Regions from separate parts of the Rhizobium sp. 9140 genome, predicted to be linked through region 3. Evidence: predicted binding sites of a transcription regulator. Region 3 holds the regulator's gene; each other region holds the start of a gene.

What was found. The regulator LexA, encoded in region 3, represses DNA repair genes until DNA is damaged. The targets are predictions, from matches to a motif close to TGTTCNNNNTGTGTTCNG.
Region 1: GA0004734_RS13520 (ribonuclease T2 family protein) is a predicted target of LexA. The motif match lies at 1,611-1,628, and genes of this name have one in related genera.
Region 2: dnaE (DNA polymerase III subunit alpha) is a predicted target of LexA. The motif match lies at 3,603-3,620, and genes of this name have one in related genera.
Region 4: ruvC (crossover junction endodeoxyribonuclease RuvC) is a predicted target of LexA. The motif match lies at 2,606-2,623, and genes of this name have one in related genera.

What each region holds. Positions count from the first base shown of each region.
Region 1 covers NZ_FJUR01000001.1:2,879,219-2,886,711, reverse strand. The annotation lists gene GA0004734_RS13535 (DUF4432 family protein) at 1-60, shown strand, start outside; gene GA0004734_RS13530 (TIGR01244 family sulfur transferase) at 137-478, shown strand; gene GA0004734_RS13525 (alpha/beta fold hydrolase) at 526-1,476, opposite strand; gene GA0004734_RS13520 (ribonuclease T2 family protein) at 1,638-2,681, shown strand; gene ettA (energy-dependent translational throttle protein EttA) at 2,833-4,482, shown strand; gene GA0004734_RS13510 (ArsR/SmtB family transcription factor) at 4,704-5,717, shown strand; gene metF (methylenetetrahydrofolate reductase [NAD(P)H]) at 5,718-6,632, shown strand; gene GA0004734_RS13500 (DMT family transporter) at 7,108-7,493, opposite strand, start outside.
Region 2 covers NZ_FJUR01000001.1:2,078,137-2,085,629, reverse strand. The annotation lists gene dnaE (DNA polymerase III subunit alpha) at 1-3,386, opposite strand, end outside; gene GA0004734_RS09740 (VOC family protein) at 3,714-4,100, shown strand; gene GA0004734_RS09735 (ABC transporter ATP-binding protein) at 4,117-4,803, opposite strand; gene GA0004734_RS09730 (lipoprotein-releasing ABC transporter permease subunit) at 4,817-6,205, opposite strand; gene proS (proline--tRNA ligase) at 6,215-7,493, opposite strand, start outside.
Region 3 covers NZ_FJUR01000001.1:2,394,418-2,401,910, reverse strand. The annotation lists gene uvrA (excinuclease ABC subunit UvrA) at 1-2,918, opposite strand, end outside; gene GA0004734_RS11330 (single-stranded DNA-binding protein) at 3,238-3,774, shown strand; gene lexA (transcriptional repressor LexA) at 4,047-4,763, shown strand; gene GA0004734_RS11320 (hypothetical protein) at 5,804-6,136, opposite strand; tRNA gene GA0004734_RS11315 (tRNA-Cys) at 6,812-6,885, opposite strand; tRNA gene GA0004734_RS11310 (tRNA-Ser) at 7,012-7,101, opposite strand; gene GA0004734_RS11305 (hypothetical protein) at 7,304-7,493, shown strand, end outside.
Region 4 covers NZ_FJUR01000001.1:87,482-94,974, reverse strand. The annotation lists gene GA0004734_RS00525 (sensor domain-containing diguanylate cyclase) at 52-1,509, shown strand; gene GA0004734_RS00520 (LLM class flavin-dependent oxidoreductase) at 1,517-2,515, opposite strand; gene ruvC (crossover junction endodeoxyribonuclease RuvC) at 2,666-3,190, shown strand; gene ruvA (Holliday junction branch migration protein RuvA) at 3,236-3,853, shown strand; gene GA0004734_RS00505 (AbrB/MazE/SpoVT family DNA-binding domain-containing protein) at 3,900-4,220, shown strand; gene GA0004734_RS00500 (PIN domain-containing protein) at 4,210-4,569, shown strand; gene ruvB (Holliday junction branch migration DNA helicase RuvB) at 4,566-5,606, shown strand; gene GA0004734_RS00490 (metallophosphoesterase) at 5,607-6,473, shown strand; gene GA0004734_RS00485 (NUDIX hydrolase) at 6,473-6,982, shown strand; gene GA0004734_RS00480 (DUF2945 domain-containing protein) at 7,047-7,262, shown strand; gene GA0004734_RS00475 (hypothetical protein) at 7,262-7,493, shown strand, end outside.

The sequences.
Region 1 (7,493 bases), 480 kb from region 3:
TCGATTGCCTATGAACTGATGTTCGGCCTCATTGATGACGCTTCGGCCCGTGGGCCATGATTGACGTGCGCCGCAAAGGCGTCCTACATCTTCGTGAACGAAGGTTGCGGCACGCCGCGCGTCGAGGAGAACTTGCATGGACGATATCCGCCCGATCAACGATGAATATTCCGTAACCGGCCAGATCACCGCGGCCGATCTTGATCAGATCAAGGCCTTGGGCTTCAAGTCGATCGTCTGCCATCGGCCCGATCACGAACAGCCCGGCCAGCCGGATTTTGCCGAGATCGAACAGCGCGCGCATGCACTGGGCATCGAAACGATGCACATCCCGGTCGGCCCGGCCGGCGTTACCGCCGACGCCGTTCACAAGATGGTCGATGCGCTCGATACGTTCCAGCGCCCCATACTCGGCTACTGCCGCTCCGGCGCGCGCTCGACCGCGGTTTACCAGCAGACGCAGCATATTCGCGGCTAACGTTGCTGGATAATCGGCGACGGGGCATCCGGTGCCCCGCAACGCCTTCATACCGGAGATCGCTCGTCTTTGTTCTCAACGACACGCAGGCACCAGGCTGAAAAGTCGTCGATCGCCTGCTCGCGGTTGGTGTCGTTCAGCGTCTCATGGCGCGCGCCCGGGTAGATGGTTGCCGTGACCTCTCGCAGGCCCGCCGCTTTCATCCGAGCTTGCAGCCACTGCATGGCCTTGCCCATCTCTGTGGCCGGGTCTTCTCCGCCGCCGACTAGGTTGATCGGCACGCCGGGCGGCAGCCGGCGGAGGCGGTCAGGCTGGGCGCCCGCATAGCTCATGCGAAACAGGTCGATCCACAGCGAAACCGTGACGTCGAATCCACAGAGCGGGTCGGCGATATAGCGATCGACCTCTGCCGGGTCATGCGAAAGCCAGTCCAGGTCCGTTCTGCGCGCCGGTATCGTCCGCGCCCACGTTCCAAACGAGAGGCGGTGAACGAGCGGGCTCGGAACGTCCGAGCCTTTCAACATGCGCTCGATGGCCAGCAATCCCTGCCCGAACCGGCCGGCAAGGCCCGGGTTGAAATTGGCGTTCCAGACGGCAAGGCCGTCATAGAGCCTGGGCTCTGCTTCCGCCGCATTCAATGCGATCAACCCCCCCATCGAGTGCCCGAAAAGGATGACGGGAAGACCGGGATGCCGCGAAACCGCATGGTTCCTGACGGCAGCAACATCCGCCAGAACCGCGCCGATCCCGTCATCGGGCGCAAATCTCCCCTGCAGCTGTGCAGCACTTCGCGTCGCGCCATGCCCGCGATGATCGTGCGTATAGACCGCAAAACCCCGCGCGGCCATGGCGGCCGCGAAATCCTGATACCGCCGAGCATGCTCTGCGAGACCATGGTTTATCAGAAGCACGCCGCGCGGCCCGGTGCTTGCTGCTATATAGTAGAGCGCAAGGTCCGCCCCAGATGGACTTGCGAGCCGAGCCTCTTCGAATGCCACCTTTACCACCTCCCCAAGCCGTCCCGAGCACCACTATCCCGTCCTGAAACAGGGTCTGTCAACATGAGGATTGTCTAAAAAAATTGCCGCTATACGTAAATCGCGCTTGCGCTATTCCTGTTTTAGCCCTCTATTGATCATGGTTTGTTCTGGAGGTAGAGATGACGTCAACATATATGGAAATCACCGTAATCGCTCTGAAGCGGTGGCTGCACACCTTTCGTCCGGTGCTGGTATCGTGCGCCATCATCACGGCAAGTTGGGCTGGGTATGACGTGCAGGCCGCGGAGTTAACGGCTCCTCAAGCGGCGATCGGACAGGAGGCTTCCCGCCTTGCCGACAGCGCAGCTCCTGTCGGAACATCCGGGATCCTTCCCAGCGTGACGCCAGCTCTGCCCGTTGCAGCGGAGGCCTCGCCGCCAACATCTGTTCGGATACAGCCTGATCCCTCCGTCACGCAGAAGGTCGAGACACGTCCGTCAGTGCCCGGCAAAACCGGCTTCGTCCTCGGTCTCAGCTGGCTACCCGCCTTTTGCGAAACCAGGGCGAAGCGGCCTGAATGCGTTGGGCAAAGTGGTGGGCGCGCGGATGCGACGCACCTGACACTCGCGGGGCTCTGGCCGGTCCGCAACAGCTTCTGCAAGGTCTCCGAGACGCTACAGGCCGAAGATCGGAAGCGCGACTGGCTGGCCTTGCCGGCCGTACCGCTCTCGGCGGACGTCGCGACCAAGCTTGCCGCTTCCATGCCGGGTACCGCCTCGGGCCTCGACCGCCACACATGGCTGCGCAGCGGTACCTGTCAGGTTTTCGATCCCGATGCGTATTTTTCCCTGCAGATCCGTTTGCTGGACGCCGTCAACGCGTCGGCTGTCGGCGCGCTGTTTCGAAGCCGGATCGGCAGCGATATCACCGAGGCCGAGGTTAAGGCCGCATTCGACGAGAGTTTTGCGGCTGGAGCCGGGGATCGTATTCGCCTCCAGTGCCGGCAGGTCGGTGACCGTATGCTGGTCACGGGGCTGACGATCGGTCTGTCCGCAACGATGGAAGAAACATCGGATCTCGGGGCTCTGATCCATGCGGCAGCGCCGACACGGTCGCGCTGCAATGGGGGTGTCGTGGATGCGGCGGGCCGGGTTCGTCCCGAACGTCAGGCCGTCGCTGGGCAAATGGCGCCCGGGGCTGCCAAGCTGGTTGACGTTCGCTAGCGATGGAGCCCGGCGGCGGCATTTGGCTCTCGTCGCGCAAGCGCTTCCGAAGGGTATGTGGGTGGAAATGACGGCGAGCGTCATTGCTCCCCCGGCGCAATTCGCCTACATAGCGGGCCAAATTCCAATTCCCGCGGAGCATTGATCGAGCATGGCGCGTCAATTTATCTATCACATGGCCGGGCTGAACAAGGCCTACGGCACCAAGAAGGTCCTGGAGAATGTCCATCTTTCGTTCTACCCGGACGCGAAGATCGGTATTCTCGGCCCGAACGGTGCCGGTAAGTCGACGGTCCTGCGCATCATGGCCGGCCTCGACAAGGAATATTCCGGTGAGGCCTGGCTGGCCGAAGGTGCGACGCTCGGCTACCTGCCGCAGGAACCGCATCTCAATGCCGAAAAGGACGTGCTCGGCAACGTGATGGAAGGCGTGGCCCACAAGACGGCCGTGCTTGAGCGTTACAACGAACTGATGATGAACTATTCAGACGAGACGGCCGACGAAGGTGCGCGTCTGCAGGACGTCATCGACAGCCAGAACCTCTGGGATCTCGACAGCCAGGTCGAAATGGCCATGGACGCCCTGCGCTGCCCGCCGGCCGATGCCGACGTCACGGCGCTGTCGGGCGGTGAACGCCGCCGCGTGGCACTCTGCAAGCTGCTTCTGTCGCAGCCGGACCTTCTGCTTCTCGACGAACCGACAAACCATCTGGACGCCGAAACGATCGCCTGGCTCGAAAAGCACCTGCGGGAATATCCGGGTGCCGTCATGATGATCACCCACGATCGCTACTTCCTCGACAACGTCACCGGCTGGATCCTCGAGCTAGACCGCGGCCGCGGCATTCCTTACGAAGGTAACTACTCCGCCTACCTGCAGTCCAAGGCCAAGCGCCTCGCCCAGGAAGGTCGTGAGGACGTCGCCAAGCAGAAGGCGCTGTCGCGCGAACAGGAATGGATGGCGTCCAGCCCGCGTGCCCGCCAGGCCAAGTCGAAGGCGCGTATCCGGGCCTATGACGAGTTGGTGGAAGCAGCAGAAAACCGGAAGCCCGGCGAAGCGCAGATCGTTATCCCGGTCGGAGAGCGGCTGGGGACGGTGGTCATCGAGGCCGAGAACCTTTCGAAGAGCTATGGCGACCGCTTGCTGATTGACAACTTGACGTTCAAGCTCCCTCCGGGCGGCATCGTCGGCGTTATCGGGCCGAACGGCGCCGGCAAGACGACGTTATTCCGCATGATCACGGGTCAGGAAACGCCGGACAGCGGCAAGATCACCGTCGGCGAAACGGTCGATCTCGGCTATGTCGACCAGAGCCGCGACTCGCTCGGTGGCGACAAAACCGTCTGGGAAGAGATTTCCGGCGGCAACGACATCATCAAGCTCGGCAAATACGACATGAACAGCCGCGCCTATTGCGGTGCGTTCAACTTCAAGGGCGGCGATCAGCAGCAGAAGGTGGGTTCGCTTTCGGGCGGTCAGCGCAACCGCGTGCACCTCGCCAAGATGCTGAAGGACGGCGGCAACGTCATCCTTCTCGACGAACCGACCAATGACCTCGATACGGAAACGCTCTCGGCCCTGGAAGAGGCTCTGGAAGCGTTCGCAGGCTGCGCCGTGATCATCAGCCACGATCGCATGTTCCTCGACCGCCTCGCCACGCACATCCTCGCCTTCGAGGGCGACAGCCATGTCGAGTGGTTCGAAGGCAACTTCGAAGACTACGAAAAGGACAAGGTCCGTCGTCTCGGCCCGGACTCCGTCAACCCACGCCGCGTCACCTACAAACGCCTGACGCGGTAATCGCCGGTTCGCAAGGATCGCTTCCAGCGTGCCGTTTCGTTTGGAGCGGCACGCATCACTCTCTGGCCTGCTTTCCGGTGCGCCAGTGAAAGTGTGCGGAGGTCTAAACGCTTTCGCCATGAATGCCGTCGTCGGGGTGCGCATTCGTGTCACTCCGTCTTTCCGCTTGCAGATCTCCCGTTTATCACATAAACATATCTTTATGTGTTGATGGGAAGAGCATGACAAGCGAGACGAGATTGCGGCTGGATGAGGTGGTGGATGTGCTGAAGGCGGCGGGAGAGCCGACGCGCCTGCGGTTGCTCGCTCTTTTGGCTGCTGGAGATCTGACGGTAACGGATCTGACAGAGATTCTCGGGCAGTCGCAGCCGCGCATTTCTCGCCATCTGAAGCTCTTGACGGAAGCCGCCCTGATCGACCGTTACCAGGAAGGGGCCTGGGCGTATTTCCGTCTTCGCGGGCAGGGACAGAGCGTTGCGCTGGTTCGGCAGATCCTCGGCGCGGCGGATGGCGACGACGCCGTTCTCGCGCGGGACAGCGAGCGTCTGACCGCGCTGAAACAGGCCCGGTCCGATCGTGCGCAGGCCTATTTCAGCCGCAACGCCGCGGAATGGGACGCTATGCGGCGGTTCCATGTGAGCGAAGCGGAGGTCGAGGCGGCGCTGGTGGCGGCTGTCGGACCGGAGCCGGTGGAGAGCCTGCTTGATCTCGGGACGGGGACGGGCCGCATTCTCCAGCTCTTCGAGGGACTCTACCAGACGGCCACGGGCGTGGATGCAAGCCGGGACATGCTGGCGGTCGCACGCGCCAACCTCGACCGCACCGGGGTCTCCACGGCCTCCGTGCGCCACGGCGATATCTTCAACCTGCCGCTCGATGGCCGTCAGTTCGATCTGGTGACGATCCATCAGGTCCTTCATTTTCTCGAAGCGCCGGAAGCGGCCATCGAGGAGGCGGCGCGCCTGCTGGCGCCCGGTGGACGTCTGGCGATCGTAGATCTTGCGCCTCATGCGCTTGAGCATCTGCGTCAGGATCATGCCCATCTGCGTCTTGGTTTTTCGCATCAGGTGATGGGAGAATGGCTGGAAATGGCCGGCCTTTCCGTCCAGCGTGTCATCGATCTTTCGCCGAAGGCGGCGCAGGATACACCGCTCACCGTGACCATCTGGATCGCCGGCAAGCCCGCCGATTCCTCTGCCGACCAGACCCGACGTCTTGCTTCAGGAGCCCGCTGAATGTCCACCCGCACGCTTTATCCGGCCGAGCGCGGCGATCTGCGCCTCTCCTTCGAGTATTTTCCGCCGAAATCCGAGGAAATGGATGCGCAACTGACACGGACGGCTGCGGCCCTGAACGCCTACGCGCCGGAATTCGTCAGCGTTACCTATGGGGCGGGCGGCTCCACCAAGGCGCGTTCGTTGACTACGGTTCGCCGTTTGATCGACGATTGCGCCATTCCGGGCACGGCCGCGCATCTAACCTGCGTCGGCGCGACGCGGGCCGAGGTCGATGCCGTTGTCGAGGAGTTCGCGGCAGCGGGGGTTCGGCATTTCGTGGCGCTGCGCGGTGATCCGCAGGGCGGCATCGGTGCGCAGTACCAACCCTTTCCGGATGGCTATGAGAATGCGGCGGCGCTCGTCGCTGCGCTTTCCCGCAGCGGCCGGTTCCAGATTTCGGTTTCCGCCTATCCCGAGAAGCATCCGGAGAGTTCCGATGTCGATGCCGATATCGACATGCTCAAGCGCAAGGTCGACAATGGGGCGACGCGGGCTTTGACCCAGTTCTTTTTCGACAACAATGATTTCGAGCGCTATCTGGAGCGTGTTCGCAAGGCCGGGATCTCGATACCCGTCGTTCCCGGCATCCTGCCGATCAACCAGTTCGGGCAGGTTTCGAAGTTTGCGGGTCTCTGTGGCGCGCGTATCCCCGAAGCCCTGTCGGCTCGGCTTGCGCATCTCGACGAGTCTCCGGAAGAGCGCTTCAAGGAGGCGACGCATATCGCGGCCGAGCAGATCGTGGATCTTGCGCGACGCGGTGTTCGGGATTTCCATCTCTACACGATGAACCGCTCGCCGCTGATCACGGCCGTCTGCGATCTCGTGGGTTTCAAGCGTACGGATGAGGCAGTTGTCGAGGGTGCCGCTGCCTGAAATTGAGCCCGGACGTACAAAAGCCCTCGAAGGTTCATTTCGAGGGCTTTTGCCTGCCAGATCAGGGAGACGATATTCTCCCGTCCCACGCTGAGAGTTTCCCGTCGGCCTCCATCCTCAAGGCCACCGAGATTTTCATCTCCTCCTAGATGAAGAGCATCATCGCAACGAATGCGAACGAGGCACCTATCATGAGAACATTCACGGACCGTGCGATTCCCATTCCACCCTCCAAGCGTTAACGCATGAAACATAGGTTGAAAATGTCACACCTCCAAGGAAATCTTGTGCTGCACTGCGGTGGCTTGAGAGGCAAAAGGACGCATAAAAATCCTAAGTCCTTGCGTTTGCTTATTTAATACGCATTAATGGATTGTTCTCGGCTGTTAACAACTTCCTGTGCCAAAGCGATCATCGTTAACGTCTGCGGCCGAAATGCGACAGGCCTGATGGTTTGTCCTCTGTCGCGTGATCTCTAGCGCGTCCTGCTGCGGGCCAGCAGGCGCCCATCCAGCACGATCAGGCCGGCTGCGATCAGCGTCATGCCGCCGATGTCGGTCGTGTCGAGACGCTCGCCGAGGAAGACGAGCCCGAAGAGGAGGGCGCTCGGCGGCACCAGCAGGGTGACGAGCGAGGTATTCGTCGCCCCGGCCCGCGCCATGATCCGGAAGAACAGGATGTAGCCGTAGGCGGTGGACACAAGCGCCAGCGCGAGGATGGCGAGGATCGTCGTCAGCGGCGGCATCTCCAGAGTCCAAGGATGATCCGCCAGCAGCGAGACGGGCAGCATGATCAGGCTTGAGGCGGTCAACTGGCCGGCGGCGGTGACTGGAGGCGCGAGCGCCCTGAAGCGGCGGCCAT
Region 2 (7,493 bases), 320 kb from region 3:
ATGATGAAGGACACCTGTCCGTCGCCTTTCGTGTTCAGATGCGTGGCAACGGAGCGGAGCGGGCCGCTGTCGCGGACATAGACGCGCAGTGCCTTCTGCATCTGGAACGAGCGCTCCTCCAGGGATTGCAGCGTCTGGATCCGCAGGCCGATCCCCTCCGGACGCTCCTCTGCCTGCACGGTCAGCACCAGCGACTTCCCCGGCTCCAGCAAATCGCGATATTGCTGCAGCATTTCGGAAAACAGAACGGCTTCGAACTGGCCGGACGAATCGGAAAAGGTGACGATGCCCATCTTGTTGCCGGTGCGCGTCTTGCGCTCCTGCTTCGATGTGACGGTGCCCGCAAGACGTCCAGCGGTATTGCCCTTTTTCACCGACAGAGCGAAGTCGGAAAAGGTCTGGCACCGGATCTTCGCCAGAAGCTCATTATAGGTATCGAGCGGATGAGCCGAGAGGTAGAAACCGAGCACCTGGAATTCCCGCTGGAGCTTCTCCGACGCCAGCCATGGCGTGAAATCCGGCAGGCCGATCTTTTCGGGTCCTGTGGCGGCGCCCGCGCCAAACATATCGTGCTGACCCTTGAGCCTGTTCTCGTTGGCAAACTGGGCAAAACCCAGGATCCGATCCAGACCCGTGACCAGCGCGGCCCGGTCATAGCCGAAACCATCGAAGGCGCCGGCGCAGATTAAGCTCTCGAACACGCGGCGGTTCAACAGCTTCGGGTCGATGCGCAGGCAGAAATCCTCAAGGCTTGCAAAGGGCGTTTCGCCCCGCATTGCCACGATATGCTCGACGGCCGCCTCGCCGACACCCTTAAGCGCCGAGAGCGAATAGAAGATACGGTTGTCGCCCGTCTCGAAGCGGCGGAACGAGGTCTGCACCGAGGGTGGCACTACGGTGATGCCGAGCCGGCCGGCATCCTGGCGGAAATCGACCAGCTTCTCGGTGTTCGCCATGTCGAGCGTCATGGACGCTGCGAGGAACTCGACCGGATAATGTGCCTTGAGGTAAGCCGTCTGATAGGAGACGATGGCGTAGGCCGCCGCGTGGCTCTTGTTGAAGCCGTAATTGGCAAATTTCGCGAGCAGATCGAAGATCATGTCGGCCTGAGGCTTCGCCACGCCATTCTTCACGGCGCCATCCACGAAGCGCGCCCGCTGCATGTCCATCTCGGCCTTGATCTTCTTGCCCATCGCGCGGCGCAGCAGATCGGCCTCGCCGAGAGAGTAGCCGGAGAGGACCTGGGCGATCTGCATCACCTGTTCCTGATAGACGATGACGCCCTGCGTCTCCTTCAGAAGGTAGTCGATGGTCGGGTGGATCGATTCGATCTCCTCCTCGCCATGCTTTCGCGCATTGTAGACGGGGATGTTTTCCATCGGACCCGGGCGATAGAGCGCGACGAGGGCGATGATATCCTCGATGCAATCCGGCCGCATGCCGATCAGCGCCTTGCGCATGCCGGCACTTTCCACCTGGAACACGCCGACCGTGTCACCCTTCGACAGCATCTCGTAGGTCTTGGCGTCGTCCAGCGGCAGCGCTTCCAGAGCGACATGGATGCCGCGCTTGGCGATGAAATCGACCGCCGTTTTCAGCACCGTCAGCGTCTTCAGGCCGAGGAAGTCGAACTTCACGAGGCCGGCCTGCTCGACCCACTTCATGTTGAACTGCGTCACCGGCATGTCGGATCGCGGATCGCGGTACATGGGCACGAGCTTCGACAGCGGCCGATCGCCGATCACGATGCCGGCGGCGTGGGTGGATGCGTGGCGGTAAAGGCCTTCGATCTTCTGGGCGATATCGAGCAGGCGGCCGATGACCGGCTCCTTGTCGACCTCTTCCTGAAAGCGTGGTTCGTCCTCGATCGCCTTGGCGAGCGTGACGGGGTTTGCCGGATTGTTCGGCACCATCTTGCAGATCTTGTCGACCTGCCCGTAGGGCATTTCCAGCACACGGCCGACGTCGCGAAGGGCAGCGCGCGCCTGTAGCGATCCGAACGTGATGATCTGTGCCACCTGCTCGCGACCATACTTGGCCTGCACGTACCGGATGACCTCTTCGCGACGGTCCTGGCAGAAGTCGATATCGAAGTCGGGCATCGACACGCGTTCCGGGTTGAGAAAGCGTTCGAACAGCAGCGAGAAGCGCAAGGGATCGACGTCGGTGATCGTCAGCGCATAGGCGACGAGCGAGCCCGCGCCCGAGCCGCGGCCCGGACCGACCGGGATGTCCTGCAACTTTGCCCACTTGATGAAGTCGGCAACGATGAGGAAGTAGCCCGGAAACTTCATGCGCTCGATGACGCCGAGTTCGAAATCCAGCCGCTCGCGATAGTCCGTCTCACTATAGCCCGGCGACAGGCCGAGTGTCTGCATCCGCTCCTCCAGTCCCTCAATGGCCTGGCGGCGAAGTTCGCGCGATTCGGCCCGTTCTGCCTCCGCCGGATCGTCGGACGCGCCGGTGAAGCGCGGCAGGATCGGCGCGCGGGTCTTCAGCACGAAGGTGCATCGCCGCGCAACCTCGATCGTGTTGTCGAGCGCTTCCGGCAGATCGGCGAACAGCTTCGCCATCTCCTGGCGGCTCTTCAGATAGTGGTCGGGCGTCAGGCGGAAGCGCGTGTCGTCGGAGACCATGGCGTTGTGCGCCACCGCCATCAGGGCGTCATGCGCATCGTAGTCGCCCGGCGTCGGGAAGAAAGGTTCGTTGGTCGCCACCAGCGGCAGTTCCAGCCGGTAGGCGAGATCGATCATCCGGTTCTCGTGCCGCTTGTCGTAGCGCCCGTGACGCTGCAACTCGACATAGAGCCGATCGCCGAACAGCTCCATCAGGCAGCGCGCCCGCGCCTCGCCGAGCGCCGTGTGCCCTGAGCGGATCGCGATGTCGATCGGCCCGCCGGATGCCCCCGTCAGAGCGATGAGGCCGTCTGTCCCGATCTCCTTCAGCCAGGACAGGCAGATGCGGACGCTCTGGTTGCCCTCCCCGCCGAGATAGGCGCGGCTGACGAGATCGACGAGATTGACATAGCCTGCATCCGTCGCTGCAATCAGCACGATGGCCGGAAGCTTCGCGAGGTGCTGAGCATGCCCGCGCTTCTCGCCTTCGACCTCATCCTCCATATCGAGCGACAGCTGGCAGCCAATCAACGGCTGGATGCCGTCGTCCATGCATTTCAAAGAGAATTCCAGCGCCGCGAACAGATTGTTCGTGTCGGCGATGCCGATGGCCGGCTGCGCGTCGGAGACCGCCTTGCCGATGATCTTCTTGATCGGAAGAGCGCCTTCCAGCAGCGAGAACGCTGAGTGGGTTCTTAGATGGACGAACTGCGGCCCCGGCTTGTCGCCATTGCCCGTCCCACCCGCAAAGCTCACGCCCGCATCCGCCATAGGTCACTCCGACTCTTGCATGAGATGAAAGCATACGCTCTTCAGGCTGACGAAGCGACAACGGCGTCGCGTTTCTCCCCCGGAACTTGCCGAGAGAGACCTGTGCCGTCTCAGAGACCGAGCAGAAGAATGGAAAAACTGGCAACGAACATGGCGACAGAGGTCAGTGCGGCGAGATCACGGAGGAAGTCAGACATGGCATGCTCCTTTTGGTTATGTTCTTTTTATGTACTCTTTTTGTTCCTTGATCAAGAGAGCATTTTCGGCAATGGTTAAGAAAATGCGGCGGACTCGAGGCAGCATTCCAAACCTGAAACGGAGACTATCATGCTCGACCATATCGGCTTTCCCGTTCGCGATTTCGTACGCGCTGCGGCCTTCTACGACGCGGCGCTGGCACCGCTCGGCATTGCGCGGCAGTTGGAGGTTACCGTGGAGATGAGCGGCAAGGAGGCACATCTCGGCTACGGAACGCCCGGCAGTCCATTCTTCTGGATCAGCAGCGGCAAGGCGATGTCCGGCGGGCTGCACGTGGCCTTTGCGGCGCAGAATCGCGGCCTCGTAGATGCCTTCCACGCCGCAGCCATCGCGGCCGGCGGGCGCGACAATGGCGCGCCCGGTCTACGGCCGCATTATCATGCGGATTATTACGGCGCGTTCGTGCTCGATCCGGATGGATATAATATCGAGGCCGTGTGCCACGGGGCGGCATAAGGCCGCGCGGCGCACCTCAGTCCAGTTCGACGACCTTGCCGTCCTGCAGCGTGATGCGGCGGTCCATCTTGGACGCCAGGTCGTAATTGTGGGTGGCAATCATCGCGGCAAGGCCGGATTGCTTGACGAGGGCTTTCAGCGCCTCGAAGACGTAGCCGGCCGTCTCCGGATCGAGATTGCCGGTGGGCTCGTCGGCCAGGAGCACGAAGGGCGCATTGGCGACGGCGCGGGCAATCGCCACGCGCTGCTGCTCGCCGCCCGAGAGCTCCGACGGCCGATGGTCGGCACGGTGGCCGATGCGCATGTAGTCGAGCAGAGCCGAGGCGCGTTCGCGCGCTTCCTTCTTGGAGAGGCCGGCGATCAGCTGCGGCATCATGATGTTTTCGACGGCCGTGAATTCCGGCAGCAGATGGTGGAACTGGTAGACGAAGCCGATCTCGTTACGGCGGATGGCGGTTCGCTCGGTATCGCCGAGCGAACCGCATGCGCGACCATTGATCGAGACCTCACCGGCATCGGGCCGCTCCAGCAGGCCGGCCAGATGCAGCAGCGTCGATTTGCCGGTGCCCGATGGCGCGACGAGCGCGACGGTCTGCCCGCCGAGAAGGCGAAAGTCGGCGCCCTTCAGGATCGAGAGCGCCTGTTCGCCCTGGCTGTAATGGCGCTCGACGCCGGAAAGCTCTAGTGCCACGCGAGGGGCCATCATATCGTTCCTGTCACTCGTAACGCAGCGCCTGGACCGGATCCAGTCGCGAGGCCCGCCAAGCGGGGAAGATGGTTGCCAGGAACGACAGTCCGATGGCCATGCCGACGACCGCGACGGTCTCGCCGAGGTTCATATCGGCGGGCAGCTGACTGAGGAAGTAGAGTTCCGGATTGAAGATCGTCGTGCCGGAGATCCATGAGAAGAACTGCCGGATGGATTCGATATTCAGGCACACGACGACGCCGAGCGCCACACCCGCCAGCGTTCCGACGATGCCGATGGCCGCGCCCGTCATGAAGAAGATGCGCATGACCGCGCCCGAGGACGCCCCCATGGTCCGCAGGATGGCGATGTCGCTGCCTTTGTCCTTCACCAGCATGATCAGGCCCGACACGATGTTGAGTGCGGCGACCAGAACGATCAGGGTCAGGATCATGAACATGACGTTGCGCTCGACCTGCAAGGCTGAGAAAAAGGTCTTGTTCCGGTCACGCCAGTCGCTGATCAGCACCTGCCTCTGGGCCGCGTCTTCCACCGGCTGGCGCAGGCTGTCGACGAGGTCCGGCTTCTCCACGAAAAGCTCGATGGATTGCGCGATTCCCTCTGCATTGAAGTAGAGCTGCGCCTCCTCCAGCGGCATGAAGATGATCGACGCGTCATATTCCGACATGCCGATCTCGAAGATCGCGGAGACGGTATAGGACTTCACGCGCGGATTGACGCCCATGGGCGTCACATCGCCTTCAGGCGCCACCAGCGTGATGGTACTGCCAGCCTGGAGACCAAGCTGATCGGCCATGCGAGAGCCGATGGCGACGCCGCCGCCCGTCGCATAGCCGGTGAGGTCACCCGATTTCAGATGATCGGAGATCGACTTCATCTTCACGAGATCGTCGGCGCGTACGCCGCGCACGAGTGCGCCCGTCCCTGCCCCGCCGGGGCCGGAGGCCAGCGTCTGCCCCTCGATCATCGGGATCGCCATGGTGACGCCCTTGATGCCGGAAAAGCGCGTGGCCAGATCCGCGTAATTGTCCAGCGGGCCATCCAGCGGCTGCACGATCATGTGGCCGTTGATACCGAGAATGCGGGAGATGAGCTCCGTGCGAAACCCGTTCATGACAGCCATGACGATGATGAGCGTGGCCACGCCGAGCATGATACCGATGAAGGAGAAGCCGGCGATGACGGAGATGAACGCTTCCTTGCGGCGCGAGCGCAGATAGCGCCAGGCGACCAGCCGCTCGAAGGTCGAGAACGGACGGCTGGATGCAGCCTTCGACGGTTTGTCACCGGACGGCGTTTCCCTCGGCGGCGCGCCCTTCGAGGCTGTCTTCAGTCCAGCCTTGGGCGGCGTTGCCGATGCCTTTGCCGGTCTCGGGTCCGTGGAAGGGGCGCTCATGCCTTGTCCTTATTTCGCAGCGGTCAGCTTGTTGATCGCAGCTTCGATGGTCATGGTCTCGCGCGCACCGGTCTTGCGGTCCTTCAGCTCGACCTCGCCAGCCGCAACCGCGCGGGGTCCCGCGATGATCTGCGTGGGCACGCCGATGAGATCGGCCGTCGCGAACTTGGTGCCCGCCCGGTCGTCGGTGTCGTCGTAAAGCGTGTCGATGCCGGCCTTGGCAAGGGCCGCGTAGATCGTCTCGCAGGCAGCATCGCAGGCTGCATCGCCAGCCTTCATGTTGATGATAATGGCATCGAACGGCGCGACGGAGGCCGGCCAGATGATGCCATTCTCGTCATGCGACGCCTCGATGATCGCCGGCACAAGGCGCGTCGGCCCGATGCCGTAGGAGCCCATATGGACCAGATGTTCCTTGCCATCGGGGCCTTGAACCTTGGCGCCCATGGGCTCGGAGTATTTCGTACCGAAGTAGAAGATGTGGCCGACCTCGATGCCGCGGGCCGAAAGGCGCTCGCTTTCGGGAATGGCATCGAAGGCTGCCTCGTCGTGCATTTCCGACGTTGCGGCATAGACGGAAGTCCACTGGTCGAAGACAGCCTGCAGAGCAGAGACGTCATCGAAGTCCGTCGTTTCCGCCGGGATATCGAAGTTCACGAAATCGCGGTGGCTGTACACCTCGGACTCGCCGGTATCGGCAAGAATGATGAACTCATGGCTGAGATCGCCGCCGATCGGGCCGGTATCCGCCCGCATCGGGATGGCGCGCAGGCCGAGCCGCGAAAAGGTGCGCAGGTAGGCGGTGAACATCTTGCGATAGGAATGCTCGGCACCTTCCTTGGTGAGGTCGAAGGAGTAGGCGTCCTTCATCAGGAACTCGCGCGAGCGCATGGTGCCGAAGCGCGGACGGATCTCGTCGCGGAACTTCAGCTGGATGTGATAGAGGTTCAGCGGCAGGTTCTTGTAGGACTTGACCGACGAGCGGAAGATGTCGGTGATCATCTCCTCGTTGGTCGGGCCGTAGAGCATGGGGCGCTCCTGCCGGTCCTTGATGCGCAGCATTTCCTTGCCATAATCGTCGTAGCGCCCGCTTTCCTGCCAGAGTTCTGCCGACTGGAGCGTCGGCATGGAGAGCTCGATGGCGCCGGCGCGGTTCTGCTCCTGGCGGATGATGCCATTGACCTTGTCGAGCACGCGCTTACCGAGCGGCAGCCAGGAATAGATGCCTTGGCTCTGCTGGCGGATCATGCCGGCGCGCAGCATCAGGCGATGCGAGACGATCTCCGCT
Region 3 (7,493 bases):
TCTGCCGCAATGGCCTTGCGGACCGGGCGGCGCTCGAGCAACTCCTTCAGGAAGTGGCCGGTGTGAGAGCGCTTTTCCCGGACGATCTGCTCCGGCGTCCCCTCGGCCACAACCTGGCCGCCGCCATCCCCGCCTTCCGGACCAAAGTCGAGGATCCAGTCGGCCGTTTTGATGACCTCCAGATTGTGCTCGATCACGACAACGGAATTGCCCTGGTTGACGAGTTCGTGCAGCAATTCCAACAGTTTTGCCACATCGTGGAAATGCAGGCCGGTGGTCGGCTCATCCAGAATATACAGCGTTCGTCCGGTCGATCGCTTTGACAGTTCCTTGGCCAGTTTCACGCGTTGCGCTTCGCCGCCCGACAGCGTGTTGGCCTGCTGCCCGACCTTAATATAGCCGAGTCCAACCTCGTTGAGCGTCACCAGCTTGTCGCGCACGGCCGGGACCGCCGCAAAGAACTCGACGCCTTCCTCCACGGTCATGTCCAGCACGTCGGCGATCGACTTGCCCTTGAAGGTAACATCGAGGGTTTCGCGATTATAGCGTTTGCCATGGCAGACATCGCAGGTCACATAAACGTCCGGCAGGAAGTGCATTTCGATCTTGATGACGCCGTCGCCCTGGCACGCCTCGCAACGCCCGCCCTTCACATTGAAGGAGAATCGCCCTGGCTGGTAACCGCGGGCCTTCGCCTCCGGCAGGCCGGAAAACCAGTCGCGAATGGGGGTGAACGCGCCGGTATAGGTGGCGGGGTTCGAGCGCGGGGTGCGGCCGATCGGCGACTGGTCGATGTCGATGACCTTGTCGATATGCTCGAACCCGTCAATACGGTCGTGATCGGCCGGGATCTCCCGCGCGCCCATCACGCGACGAGCGGCCGCCTTGTAGAGCGTTTCGATGAGAAAAGTGGACTTGCCGCCGCCGGAAACGCCGGTAACCGCCGTAAAGACGCCGAGCGGAATAGACGCGGTAACGTTTTTCAGGTTGTTGCCGCGCGCGCCGACGACCGTCAGCTCCTTCTTTTTCTTCGGCTTCCGCCGCTCTGGAGGCACCAAGACTGAGAGATCGCCCGAGAGATACTTGCCGGTCAACGACGTCGGATGATCGATGATCTCCTGCGGCGTGCCGGAGGCGACGACCTGTCCGCCATGAATGCCGGCCGCGGGACCGATATCGACGACGTAATCCGCCGTCAGGATCGCATCCTCGTCATGCTCGACCACGATGACGGTATTACCGATATCGCGCAAATGCCGCAGCGTATCAAGCAGCCGGGCATTATCGCGCTGATGCAGCCCGATCGACGGTTCGTCCAGCACATAGAGGACGCCTGTCAAGCCGGAACCGATCTGCGAGGCGAGCCGGATGCGCTGGCTCTCGCCACCCGACAGCGTCCCGGAATTTCGTGACAAGCTCAGATAATCCAGCCCGACATCGTTCAGGAATCGCAGCCGATCACGGATCTCTTTCAGGATACGGACGGCGATCTCGTTCTGCTTGTCCGTCAGACGCACAGGCAGATCCTCGAACCAGTCGCGCGCAACACGGATCGACATGTTCGTGACCTCGCCGATATGAAGGCGATCGATCTTGACCGCCAACGCTTCGGGCTTCAGCCTGAAGCCCTTGCAGGCGGGGCAGGGGGCCGCCGACATATAGCGCTCGATTTCCTCACGCGCCCAGGCCGACTCGGTTTCCTTCCAGCGCCGCTCAAGATTGGGAACGATGCCTTCGAACGTCTTCGTGGTGTTGTAGGAGCGCGCGCCGTCCGCATATTGAAAGACGATCTTGTCGTCCGTGCCGCGCAGGATCGCCTTCTTCGCAGAGTCCGACAGTTCAGCCCAAGTGTTGCTCAACTTGAAGTTAAACGCCCTGCCGAGCGCTTCCAAAGTTTGATTGTAATAGGGGGAGGAGGATTTGGCCCAGGGGGCGATCGCACCGTTCTTCAGCGTTCGATCATGCTCCGGCACGATCAGCGCCTCATCGATCTTCTGCTGGCTGCCGAGACCATCGCAGGTCGGGCAGGCGCCGAAGGGATTGTTGAACGAAAACAGTCGGGGCTCGATCTCCGAAATCGTGAAGCCGGAAACGGGGCAGGCAAACTTTTCCGAGAACAGCACGCGCTCATGCGTCTCGTTCAGCGATTTGTTGGCGGAACCGCCGGCGGATGTCTCCTTCTCCGGCAGCGGCTTGTCGGCAAATTCCGCAATCGCCAAGCCATCCGCAAGCCGCAGTGAGGTCTCCAGACTGTCCGCAAGTCTTGCCGCGATATCGCCGCGCACCACCAATCTGTCGACGACCACATCGATGTCATGCTTGTACTTCTTGTCGAGCGCGGGAACATCGGCAATCTCGTAGAACTGACCATCCACCTTGACGCGCTGAAAGCCCTTCTTCATGAGCTCCGCGAGTTCTTTCTTGTACTCGCCCTTTCGCCCTCGGATCATCGGCGCGAGAATGTATAGGCGCGCACCTTCCTCCATCCCTAGAACGCGATCGACCATCTGACTGACCGTCTGGCTCTCGATCGGCAGACCTGTCGCCGGCGAATAGGGCACGCCAACGCGCGCAAACAAAAGGCGCATGTAGTCGTAAATCTCGGTGACCGTTCCCACCGTCGAGCGCGGATTTTTCGACGTCGTCTTCTGCTCGATGGAAATCGCCGGCGACAGGCCTTCGATCAAATCGACGTCCGGCTTCTGCATCATCTCGAGGAACTGTCGGGCATAGGCCGAAAGGCTCTCGACGTAGCGGCGCTGCCCTTCGGCATAGATCGTATCGAATGCGAGCGACGACTTCCCGGAGCCGGAGAGGCCCGTCATCACGATCAGCTTGTTGCGCGGCAGATCGAGATCGACGCCCTTCAGATTGTGCTCCCGCGCACCGCGGATCGAAATGGTCTTGAATTCGCTCATGGTCGGACGCTCTGCTTGGGGACGAAGCCCTTACTTAAGATCATTACTTCATATGTCGAGGCGTGTTTTCGGGAAACCGCTATTCCTTTGTCGCGGTGAACCGCTGTCTGTTGTCACAACAAACCCCAGTCTGTGATCCCCTCTGCGGCCTGGAAAGGCCTCGCTTGACAGGATCATACCCAAGACATAGAACAAATAAAGAACAAATTTGTAAACTGTTGTGGATTGCTGCTGGCCGAGGGCGAAATGCCGCGTTCAACAGCGTAGACTTGGCACACGATGCGGATCGTTGAGCCGCTTTTAGGAGACAGGGAAAAAGATGGCTGGTAGCGTCAACAAGGTGATCCTCATCGGCAACGTCGGGGCGGACCCGGAGATTCGGCGGACACAGGATGGCAAGCCGATCGCAAACCTGCGCATCGCGACATCCGAAAGCTGGCGTGACCGGAACTCCGGTGAGCGGCGCGAGAAAACGGAGTGGCACACCGTCGTGGTCTTCAACGAAGGCCTATGCAAGGTCGTAGAGCAATATGTAAAGAAGGGCGCCAAGCTGTATCTGGAGGGTGCGCTGCAGACCCGCAAGTGGCAGGACAAGGACGGAAACGACCGTTACTCCACGGAAGTGGTGCTCCAGGGCTTCAACTCGACGCTGACGATGCTTGACGGTCGCGATGGTGGAGGCAGCGGTGGCGGTGGCGGAAGCCGTGGCAGCTCGGAATATGGTGGCGGAAGCGGTGGGGCAAACTACGGCGACGATTACGATCGCCCCGCCCAGTCCTCGGGTGCCCGATCGGGTAGCACCGGCGGATCAAGCGGCGGCTTCTCTCGCGACCTGGATGACGATATCCCGTTCTGATTCGCGCAAGGTTGCCGCGGGTTGATACCTAAATTCGATGTCTCTTTCGCGCCGTCATGGGTAAGCTCATGGCGGCGTTGCTATTGTGAAGCTGAGGGAGGTTGTGCGTCGCCAACAGTTCCTCTTTTCGTGGAGTTCAAAAGCAACGCTTACGACGAGCGCCCGCTGTTGATCCTTCCAGATGTGGTTTAACCACAATGCCACTTGCAGAACACATGAGGAACATATAACACTGTTCTTGCTTTGTTTCGTGACTCTGGAGTCGATTGATTATGCTGACCCGCAAGCAACAGGAACTGTTGATTTTCATTCATGAGCGCATGAAGGAATCGGGTGTTCCCCCCTCATTCGATGAAATGAAGGATGCACTGGATCTCGCGTCCAAGTCCGGCATTCACCGGCTGATCACGGCCCTTGAAGAGCGCGGATTCATCCGGCGCCTGCCCAACCGGGCACGAGCGCTTGAGGTCATCAAGCTGCCTGACGCGTATCTGGCGGCAGTCCCGCCCAAGCGCGGTTTTTCGCCGAGCGTGATCCAAGGAAGCAGGGGAAGCTCCGCACCTGACAATGCGCTGAAGTCAGCGGCTGAGGTTGGCAACGACAATAGCGTGTCGGTTCCGGTGATGGGGCGCATTGCCGCGGGCGTCCCGATTTCCGCCATCCAGAACAATACGCACGATATCTCCGTTCCCGCCTTTATGATCGGCAATGGCGAGCACTACGCTTTGGAAGTCCGAGGCGACTCGATGATCGAAGCGGGTATTCTGGACGGTGACACCGTGATCATCCGGAATGCCAACAGTGCCAGCCCCGGTGAGATCGTCGTTGCCCTCGTGGATGACGAGGAAGCGACCCTTAAGCGTTTCCGCCGCAAGGGCGCCTCTGTTGCTCTTGAAGCAGCCAATCCAGCGTATGAGACACGAATTTTCGGCCCAGAACGCGTGAAGGTGCAGGGAAAGCTCGTCGGCTTGATTCGCCGTTACCAGTAAGAGGCGAGGACGTCGCCATCGGGAGGATTGATCGAAGTCTTGTTGTCCTTAGGTTCCTGCATATGGAGCTTTTGCAGCGTGCTTGTTAAGGTTCAGGTTTTCCACGGTCCTGGTTGATGACTGTCCCGGCGACAACAGACAAAATCGTAACCGTCACATTTTGCAAATGGAAGATTTGAGGGTTGAGCCATCAGCCTCCTTGTCAGTCCGGCCTTGAGCCGGAGCTTGGCTACCTGACGTCCGTGAGATGAGGAGACACGTTTGAGCGCGCGGACGTGACGTCGCTGGATGCCGCATCCAGTAGGGGATGACGAAGGGGTCATTGGTGGCTCATGAAATCTCGTGGTGTGAGATCTGAGCAAATCTTCGTCATTTATTAAGTTACCAACCGGCCGGAAATTTGCGCCACCTGTCGTCCTGTTCGTAAACAATTAGGCGGAACGCGTTCAGTTCTGAGGCTTGCCAGCTTTAACGATATCTGCACGTGAAAGTCTATGGAACTGCATGGACAGGCCGGCGTTTACCGGGTGAACACAGCGGAGGCGAGCATGTCTGGAATATTGCAAATATTTCGGGCAGTCATTTTTGACCTTTAGGAAGGTGGCTTTGTGGGAGGTGCGATGTTGTGAGTATGCACAACCCCAGACGAAGTTCCGGATTTGGCAAAAGACTGTTTGTAGCCGACACAGAAACTACTTGGTTTTCTAGTCCGGGTGAAGCGGTGGCAGGTAAAAACCAATCAAATCTCTGCCTTGCCGAATTACGGTCGGGTTAGAGATTTCAATTCGCTTTTTTTGGTGTTGCTTACAGCCTATTTACGAGAAACGCGCATTCTTATGCGATAAGGACGTCATTATGAGAATGATTTTTGTCGGGATGCTTGCATCCGTCCTCAGTATACTTGTGATCAAATATGCAAACAACGATCTGGGAAACAGTGTCCTGTTGACGACTGTCGGAGCAGCTAGCTCGCTGTAATATCCGGGCATGTCGGCCAGCTACTCCGATATATTAAAGGCGTTATTCGAACATCGGGCTCATCATTCGTGGATGGTGTAGGACCCCATTTCGCATAAATTTTGCTTGTCCTCCGTCGTTGCGAGATCTGAACCCTCTTCGAATTCGAAACGCATGTCGTAGTTACAAACGTCTCTACCGTCTGCAATCGTGAGCTCGATTGTCTCACCGGGATTGAGAACCTGCTCGCCGAACACGTCTCCCTCCCAATCACTAACACCGACAGGTGACGTGTAGAATCGCGTGAGAACGGATGTCGTGCTGTTCTTCAATGTGAACACAAGATCCTCGGCCTGCGCTGCCCCGGACATAAAAATGGCGCTGATGATAATCGCGCCTGTCGTAGTGATTTTCATTGTTCCCCCCGTAAATCTAATATGTCGCCAATGGATTGACGATGAAGGGATATTACCGAGTCTCTTGTCGGATTCAACTGGATTGTGGACGTTTGATAAACAGACGAGCGCTGTTCAAACGTGCTGCAATTTCCGAATGCGCGTTCTCACCATCATTCATGCAGCAGTTCGGCCGTTATCTTGCACGCCAAACAGATGTAAAGATTGCGCAGCGCATTCATTTCGAAATCTGCGGCGTTCCACTGACTGGCAGCGCTCGCCTACGTTCGGAGAATGCAAACTGGACGGCCGCCGTGATCTCGTGGCAACGACGTGACGTCAATCTGTCGCCCGACCCCGTTCTTGAATTAACGGCAGTCGCGTCCGAGCCCCTTTTGCCAGAACAAATACGCTGCGTCCACCGTGCGTGTCGTTGAAGATCACACTAGACCATAGTGTTCAGGTGGAAGACGGCGAGCGATGGCCGAGTATGCTGCTGTTCGCCAAGCGAACACTGCGTAGCCCGAGCCACCGCTGGTATCGAGCTAGGCCCAGGAGTGGTCTTGCAATGAGAGGGCAGAAAGTAAACGGATCGCCACACCGCATTTCCGTGTAACGGAGCTTTAAGCGGCCAGATTGCCACACCTAAGAAACTGCAGGCATTTTCAGGCCGTTACAGGTGCATGAAAGGTGCGTTGGAGGCCTCGCCCGGAATTGAACCGGGGTGCAAGGATTTGCAGTCCTCTGCGTCACCACTCCGCCACGAGGCCTCATCGGGTCGAATTAACGAACCGTGGCCAGCGTTTAGAATCATCCTAGACGAAGCGCAAGAGGTTCGATCCGATTTCGGTACTTTTCTTGGATCCAACCAGTTTCACAATTGAAGTTTCCCGCGCTGGCGGAAGAGGTGGGATTCGAACCCACGGTACGGTCTCCCGCACGCCGGTTTTCAAGACCGGTTCCTTAAACCACTCGGACACTCTTCCTGAGGCTTTTCGCCTTGCGAGGGTTTGGTTGGATTAGCGGTTGGAGGGCGGGTCGTCAACTCGGGGTTTAGGCAGCTGTCGACATGGGCCGCGGGGGAGCCGCTGCACGGTCCATCCAAACACTATTGGCACTAAGGTTTGGAACAAAGAAAGATTGGAGGTGTTCCAAAAGCAGATAACCCGCCGTAACGGAGATCGAAAGATGCGGAACGCTTTAATTTGCGCAGTTTTTGGCGTTGGTATTGCTGTTTCTCAACCGGCAATTGCCGCGCTTGGCGATCCGTCGTCTTACCCGAGTGGGGGTATCGTCGTGGCAAACCTCGACTATTCGACGCTAAAGGGGAGCATTGCCAACGACCGGACCGGGGACCTCTGTGTTCCGCCGGAGGAGC
Region 4 (7,493 bases), 2.3 Mb from region 3:
CGGTTTCCGCGCAGGTCCAACCTGAATGCTGGATGGAAAGCGGGCCGGGCGATGCGTTTCGTTCACCTCAGACTGATCGGACCCGCCATCGGCGGCGTCGCCCTTTTCATTGCCGCCATGGCGACCGTTCCCTATTACGGCGCGGCGCGGATCGACGGCGAGGCGCGGGTTCAGCAGGAGACGCTGGTCGAGCGCAATCTCGCGCTCTGGATCGCCGATATCGAATTCGCACTGACCTCATGGACCATCTGGGACGAGGCGATCGCCAAGCTCGACAACACGTTCGATTTCGAGTGGACGGATCGAAACGTCGGCGCCTCGTTGATCGGAACGTCGCGAACGCGCTTTGTCGCGGTTCTCAAGCCTGACGACTCCGTTCTTTACGCACGCACGGATGAGACGGTAAAATCGCGGCCCTTTTTCGCCCGCGGCGCGGAGCGGATCGTTGCCGACGCCGAGCCGCTCGTGGCCGACGTGCGCAAGCGCGAAGCCGGGCCGAAGGGACCGGGCATCCCGAAGCCCATCGCCATCAGCCGGATCGAGGTCGTCGGACAGGATGCCGTGCTTCTGTCGGCGAGCCTGTTCCAGCCGGATTTCGGTACGTCGCAGGTCAGTGGTCCTCGTGCGCCCGTGCTGATCACCGCCATGCCCATCGGCAGTAGCCTGCAGGATTTCTTCGGAACGCGGTTCCTGCTCGATGATGCCCGCGTCAGCCCCTTGAGCGAGGTCGTACCCGAGCGCGCTCGGTCGGAAATCGCCATTGGGCCTGATGGCGAGATACAGGTCCTCTCATGGCGCCCGCCGACCCCCGCGCGCGATATGCTCTATCAGGCGACGCCGCTCGTTCTCACGGTCTTCGTCGTACTTTTCGTCGGCGGTTTTCTGCTGGTGCGCATCTCGCAGACGACCGCCCAGATGCTGGTCGGTCGCGAACGCATGATGACGCATGCCGCCACGCATGATGTTCTCACGGGTCTGGCGAACCGGGCGCTGCTGGACACTGCGTATCTAGAGGCAATTTCGTCGGGATCATTTGTCGTGGCGTGCCTCGATCTCGATGGTTTCAAGGGCGTCAACGATACCTTCGGTCACGCGATCGGCGACGATCTGCTGCGCGCTGTCGCAACACGGCTGCGCGCGAATACACGCGATATGGATCGCCTTTTCCGCCTCGGCGGCGACGAGTTTGCCATCCTGATGCCATCGATCACAATTGCGGATGCCGAAGCGGCGTGCTGGCGGCTCGGGGAGGCCTTGTCGGCGCCGATGTACCTGCCGGGCGCCTATCCGCCGGGCCATCGCATCGAAATCGCCGCCTCTTTCGGGCTCTGCCACGTCAAGAGCCCGGAAACGAGCCGCGATGCCGCCTTCCGGTCGGCGGACGATGCGCTCTATCAGGCGAAGTCGCTTGGCCGCGGTTGCGTCGTCGTGGCGGGGAACGCGGATACCGGGGAGCAGACGGCGTTCACCGGCGATCTTCGCCGCGCTGCCGCCAGCTTGCGCGGCTGAGCCTAAATCATGCCGCGGCGGCAAGCTCCTGCCGCGCTTCTGCAAAACGACGGACCGACGTCAGTCGGGCCTCCATGTCGAAGATCGGCATGGAGATGATCAGTTCGTCCGCGCGCGTATCCGAGAGGAACGCCTGCGTCTTCCGGCGCACCGTCTCCGGCCCGCCGACGATGGCATAGGTCATCGCGTGATCCACGAAGCCCTTCTCCGACGCATTCCAGAGACCGTCCATGCTGTCGACCGGCGGCGGAAACTGCCCGCGCGCATTGCGGCGCAGCGCCACGAAGGATTGCTGCATCGATGTGAAGAGATGCTGCGCTTCCTCGTCGGTATCCGCGGCCACGCCCATGATGCCGACCATGGCGTAAGGCTTGTCGAGAATGGCCGACGGCTCGAAACGTTCGCGATAGATCTCCAACGCCGAAAACAGCATGTCCGGTGCAAAATGCGAGGCGAAGGCGAAGGGCAGGCCGAGCATGCCGGCGAGCTGCGCGCTGTAATGGCTGGAACCGAGAAGCCAGATCGGGACGTTGGTGCCGGCACCGGGGGTGGCGATCACCTCGCCCTCGCGCGGCGTGCCGAGCAAGCCCTGCAGTTCCACGACATCGTTCGGGAAGGCATTGGCGCTGCCTTCCATGTGGCGCCTGAGCGCCGCCGCCGTGCGCATGTCCGTGCCCGGCGCCCGGCCAAGGCCGAGGTCGATGCGGCCCGGATAGAGCGCCGCGAGCGTGCCGAACTGTTCGGCAATGACGAGCGGCGAATGGTTGGGCAGCATGATGCCGCCGGAGCCGACGCGGATCGTCTTCGTGCCCGCCGCCACATGCGAGATGACAAGCGCGGTCGCGGCACTGGCAATGCCGCTCATGCCGTGGTGTTCTGCCAGCCAGAACCGCTTGTAACCCGCGCGCTCGGCCTCCTGAGCCAGTCGCCGCGAGTTGTCGAGCGCGTGTGAAACAGTGCTGCCTTTGGTGATCGGCGACAGGTCGAGAATGGAAAAGGGGACCATGGAAAGCGGCCTTCAATTGATGAACGTCATTGTCATGTAAGAGACCCGTTTGCCGAATCCAAGGACGGCTCAGAACGCGTTCGTTGCGGATGTTTTTGTTTTGTTCACATTTTGCTGGCAGCGTCCGGGTGCAAAGGCTAGGATATTTTCATGCAATCCACGATTCGCATTATCGGTATCGATCCCGGGCTCCGCCGCATGGGATGGGGCGTGATAGACACGCTGGGCAACACGCTACGCTTCGTGGATTCCGGCACGATCCTGTCGGATGGCGATGCTGATCTCGCCTCGCGGCTCTGCCAGCTGCATGACGGGCTTGCCGATATCATCCATCTTCACAAGCCGGACGAAGCGGCTGTCGAGCAGACCTTCGTCAACAAGGACGCCGTGGCGACGCTGAAGCTCGGGCAGGCTCGCGGCATCGCCATGCTGGTGCCGGCCCGCGCCGGGCTGAGGGTGGCGGAATATGCGCCGAACGCCGTCAAGAAATCGGTGATCGGCGTCGGGCATGGTGAAAAGCAGCAGATCCACATGATGATCAAGGTTCTGATGCCTAAGGCGACCTTCAAGGGCAACGATGCCGCGGACGCGCTGGCCATCGCCATCTGCCACGCCCACAACCGCCAGAGCTTTGCCGGCAGTCTCGCCCATCGCATCGCGGCCGCCACGGCATGACGACTTTCCTGTAAGCTTTCTTCTTTTTCTCGGGGACCTCAGCGGATGATTGGCAAGTTGAAGGGCACGATCGACGAGATCGGCGACGACCATGTTGTGATCGACGTCCATGGCGTCGGTTATGTCGCCTATTGTTCCGCGCGCACCCTCGGCAAGCTCGGCTCGACCGGCGAGGCGGCCGTGCTGTTCATCGAGACCTATGTCCGAGAAGACCAGTTGCGCCTGTTCGGCTTCCTCTCCGCGCTGGAGCGCGAATGGTTCCGCCTGTTGCAGAGCGTCCAGGGCGTCGGTGCCAAGGTCGCGCTTGCCGTCCTCTCGGTCCTCACCCCTGGCGAACTCGCCAACGCTATCGCGTTGCAGGACAAGACCTCCATCTCGCGTGCGCCTGGCGTCGGCCCGAAGGTGGCCGTGCGCATCGTCACCGAGCTGAAGAACAAGGCCCCGGCCTTCGCCGGTGAGGCTTCTGCCGGCATTGGCTTCAAGCAGGAACTGGGAGAGGGGGCCGTGCCGGCCCCGGTCGCGGATGCCGTCTCGGCGCTGACCAATCTCGGCTATTCCCGCGATCAGGCCGCCAACGCCATCGCCGCAGCCCTGCGCAATGGGGGCGAGGGGGCCGACAGTGCCAAGCTGATCCGGCTGGGTCTGCGGGAGTTGTCGCAGTGATTCCTTGTCTGCGAGGGGATTCCTTACTATGGTACGAAGGTAAGGAATGGAGCGTCTTATGGGCTATGCTGCGAAACTGACATCCAAAGGACAGACGACGATACCGATCGAGGTCCGGAAATATTTGGACCTCAATCCGGGCGATCAGATGGATTTCATCATCGAGGATGGTGAGGTCAAAATCCGGGCGAAGACCAGAAGTATCATGGAGTTTGCCGGTATTCTCGGTCGCGCTCCCAATGGAGTGAGCCTGACGATCGAAGAGATGGACGATGCCATTGCCCAGGCGGTGGCCGATGACGACCGGAGGATCACGCGTGATTGGAATCGATACAAACGTGCTTCTCCGGTTTCTGATGACGGATAACGCCGAGCAGAACCAGAGCGCAGTCGCGTTCTTCCGTTCGAGATCGGCTGCCGATCCGGCCTATATTTCCACCTTCGTGTTCGCCGAAGCCTGTTGGGTCCTGAGCAGGAGCTATGGTTTCAAAAACCATGACATCGCAACACTGTTTGAAGGCTTGATGGCCAGCCGCGAGATCGTTTTCGAGGATTCGGATGTCATAAAAGGCGTCTTTTCGTCAGATGAATTTGCGAAAATCGATATTGCGGACGTCCTCATCGCGGGCTTTGCCAAGCAAGCCGGCTGCGAGAACATCGTTACGTTTGACCGGAAGGCTGCCCGCCTCATCCCCGGAATGGAACTTCTCGCATGACAGACGAAACCCGCCTGATCTCTCCCGAAAAGCGGGGCGAGGATCTCGATACCGCGCTTCGGCCGCAGTCGCTGGACGAGTTTACCGGCCAGGCGGAGGCGCGTGCCAATCTGAAGGTCTTCATCGAAGCAGCGAAGCATCGCGGCGAGGCGCTGGATCATGTGCTGTTCGTTGGTCCGCCCGGTCTCGGCAAGACGACGCTGGCGCAGATCATGGCCAAGGAGCTGGGCGTCAATTTCCGCTCGACATCCGGTCCCGTCATCGCCAAGGCCGGCGATCTCGCGGCGCTGCTCACCAATCTGGAAGAGCGCGATGTGCTCTTCATCGACGAAATCCACCGGCTGAACCCGGCGGTCGAGGAAATCCTCTATCCCGCCATGGAGGATTTCCAGCTCGACCTGATCATCGGCGAGGGGCCTGCGGCGCGCTCCGTGAAGATCGACCTGTCGAAGTTCACGCTGGTCGCCGCCACCACGCGGCTCGGGCTGCTCACGACGCCGCTGCGCGACCGTTTCGGCATTCCCGTGCGTCTCAGCTTCTACACGGTGGAGGAGCTGGAGCTGATCGTGCGGCGCGGGGCGCGGCTGATGGGACTTGGCATTACCGACGGTGGCGCGCGCGAGATCGCGCGGCGCGCGCGGGGAACGCCGCGCATTGCCGGGCGGCTCCTGCGCCGGGTGCGGGATTTCGCGCAGGTCGCCAGGGCCGAAGCGGTCACGCGGCAGATCGCCGACGAGGCGCTGACGCGGCTGCTCGTCGATAATATGGGCTTCGACCAGCTCGACACGCGCTACCTCACTATGATCGCGCTCAACTTCGGCGGCGGTCCCGTCGGCATCGAGACGATCGCGGCGGGTCTGTCCGAGCCGCGCGATGCGATCGAGGATATCATCGAGCCCTATATGATCCAGCAGGGCTTCATCCAGCGCACGCCGCGCGGCCGCGTGCTGACCGTCAATGCTTGGAAACATCTCGGGCTTGTGCCGCCCAAGGATCTCGAAGCCTCGCAGTTCCGCCTGTTCCAGGAGGACGACTGAGTGCTCTCCCGGCGCGGGCTCCTGAAGACGCTCAGTGCGTTCGTGCTGGCGGCCTTGTCCGCCGGCGCCTACGCTGTCGGCATCGAGCCGCGCGGCCGTCCCCGTGTCGTCACGCACCGGATGACGCCGCCGGGCTGGCCGCAGGGTCTGGTGCTGCGGCTCGTTCTGGTCAGCGATATTCATGCCTGCGACCCTTACATGCCCGCATCGCGGATCGCCGAGATCGCGCATCAGGCGAATGGCCTTGGCGGCGACATGATCCTGTTGCTCGGGGACTTTCTTTCGGGCATGCGGCTGGGATCGCCGGTGCCGCCGGAGGCCTGGGGCGAGGCGTTGCGGCCGTTGCGCGCGCCGCTCGGCGTACACGCCATTCTCGGCAATCACGACTGGCTGGACGATCCGCAGGCCATGGAGAGCGGCAGGCCCGTGACCGTTCAGGCCGTGCTCGATCGTCTCGGCGTGCCGCTCTACAACAATCGCGCCGTGCGCCTCGAAAAGGACGGGCACGCCTTCTGGCTGGCCGGTCTTGCGGATCAGCTGTTTCCGGCCGCCGGGCTCGACGATCTCGCCGGCACGCTGGCAAGCGTGACCGACGCCGCACCCGTCATCCTCATGGCGCACGAGCCGGACATCTTCCCGGCCGTCCCCGCACGCGTTGCCGTCACGCTGTCCGGCCACACCCATGGCGGGCAGATCCGCCTGTTCGGCTATTCTCCCGTCGTACCGTCACGCTTCGGCAGTCGCTATGCCTATGGGCATATTGTCGAAGACGGCCGCCATCTTGTCGTGTCCGGCGGGCTTGGTACGTCCATCCTTCCGGTCCGGCTCGGCTCGCCACCGGAGATCACCGTCGTGGAGCTGGGCTGATGAGCAAACGCAAGATGGTCCGGCTCGATGCCGGCAACAAACGGTTCAATTTCCGGATCGCGGGGCTGGGTTTTCGCGACGGGCATGTCCTTGTCCACCGGGCCGTGCACGAGACGTTCTGGACATTTCCGGGCGGTCGCGCCGAAATCGGCGAGACGTCCGAAGCAACCCTTCGTCGCGAGATGCAGGAGGAACTGGGCGTCGATGTCACCGTCGAGCGCCTCTTGTGGACGGTCGAGAATTTCTTCCATTACGAGGCGCGCGATTTCCACGAGATCGGCTTCTACTATCTGATGACCGTGCCTCCGGTCTTTCCGTTCCACGCCACCGAGATCGTGCATCGCAACCGCGACGGCAAGAGCGATCTGGAGTTCAAATGGGTGCCTGCGACTGTCGCAGCACTGCGCGCGCTCGATATTCCGCCCTATTTCATTGCCGAGGAGATCGAGACATTGCCCGAGACCAGCCGGCATATCGTCTGGCACGATGGCGATCTCGACCTCATCTGACGGAACCCGTTTCACCGACGCGCATTTTCTGAAGCGACCGACCGTCGCGTCAGAGGAGCAAGCGATGAAGAAATTTGCAAAAGGCACTACGGTGTCATGGAAATGGGGACAGGGCACGGCGGAAGGGAAGGTGGACGAAAGCTTCACCGAGGATGTCGAGCGCACCATCAAGGGTCACAAGATCAAGCGCAAGGCCTCGACCGACGAGCCGGCCTACCTCATCAGTCAGGAAGACGGCGCGCATGTGCTGAAGAGCCATTCGGAACTGCGTGCGAACTGATGGCCGGCGATCACATTCCCCCGGAGGCGGTCGCCAAGGCGGCGGAAAAGGGCCTCGAGTTTCGCCAGACGTTCAAGCGGGGCGGCACGCAGATCGGCGTCGCGCGTGCCCGCGACCTCAAGAACCGCGCCAACCTGTCTCCCGATACGATCAAGCGCATGTCGAGCTATTTTTCCCGCCACAAGGTCGACAAGCGCGCCAAGAATTTTGGCGACGATAGCGATCCCTCTC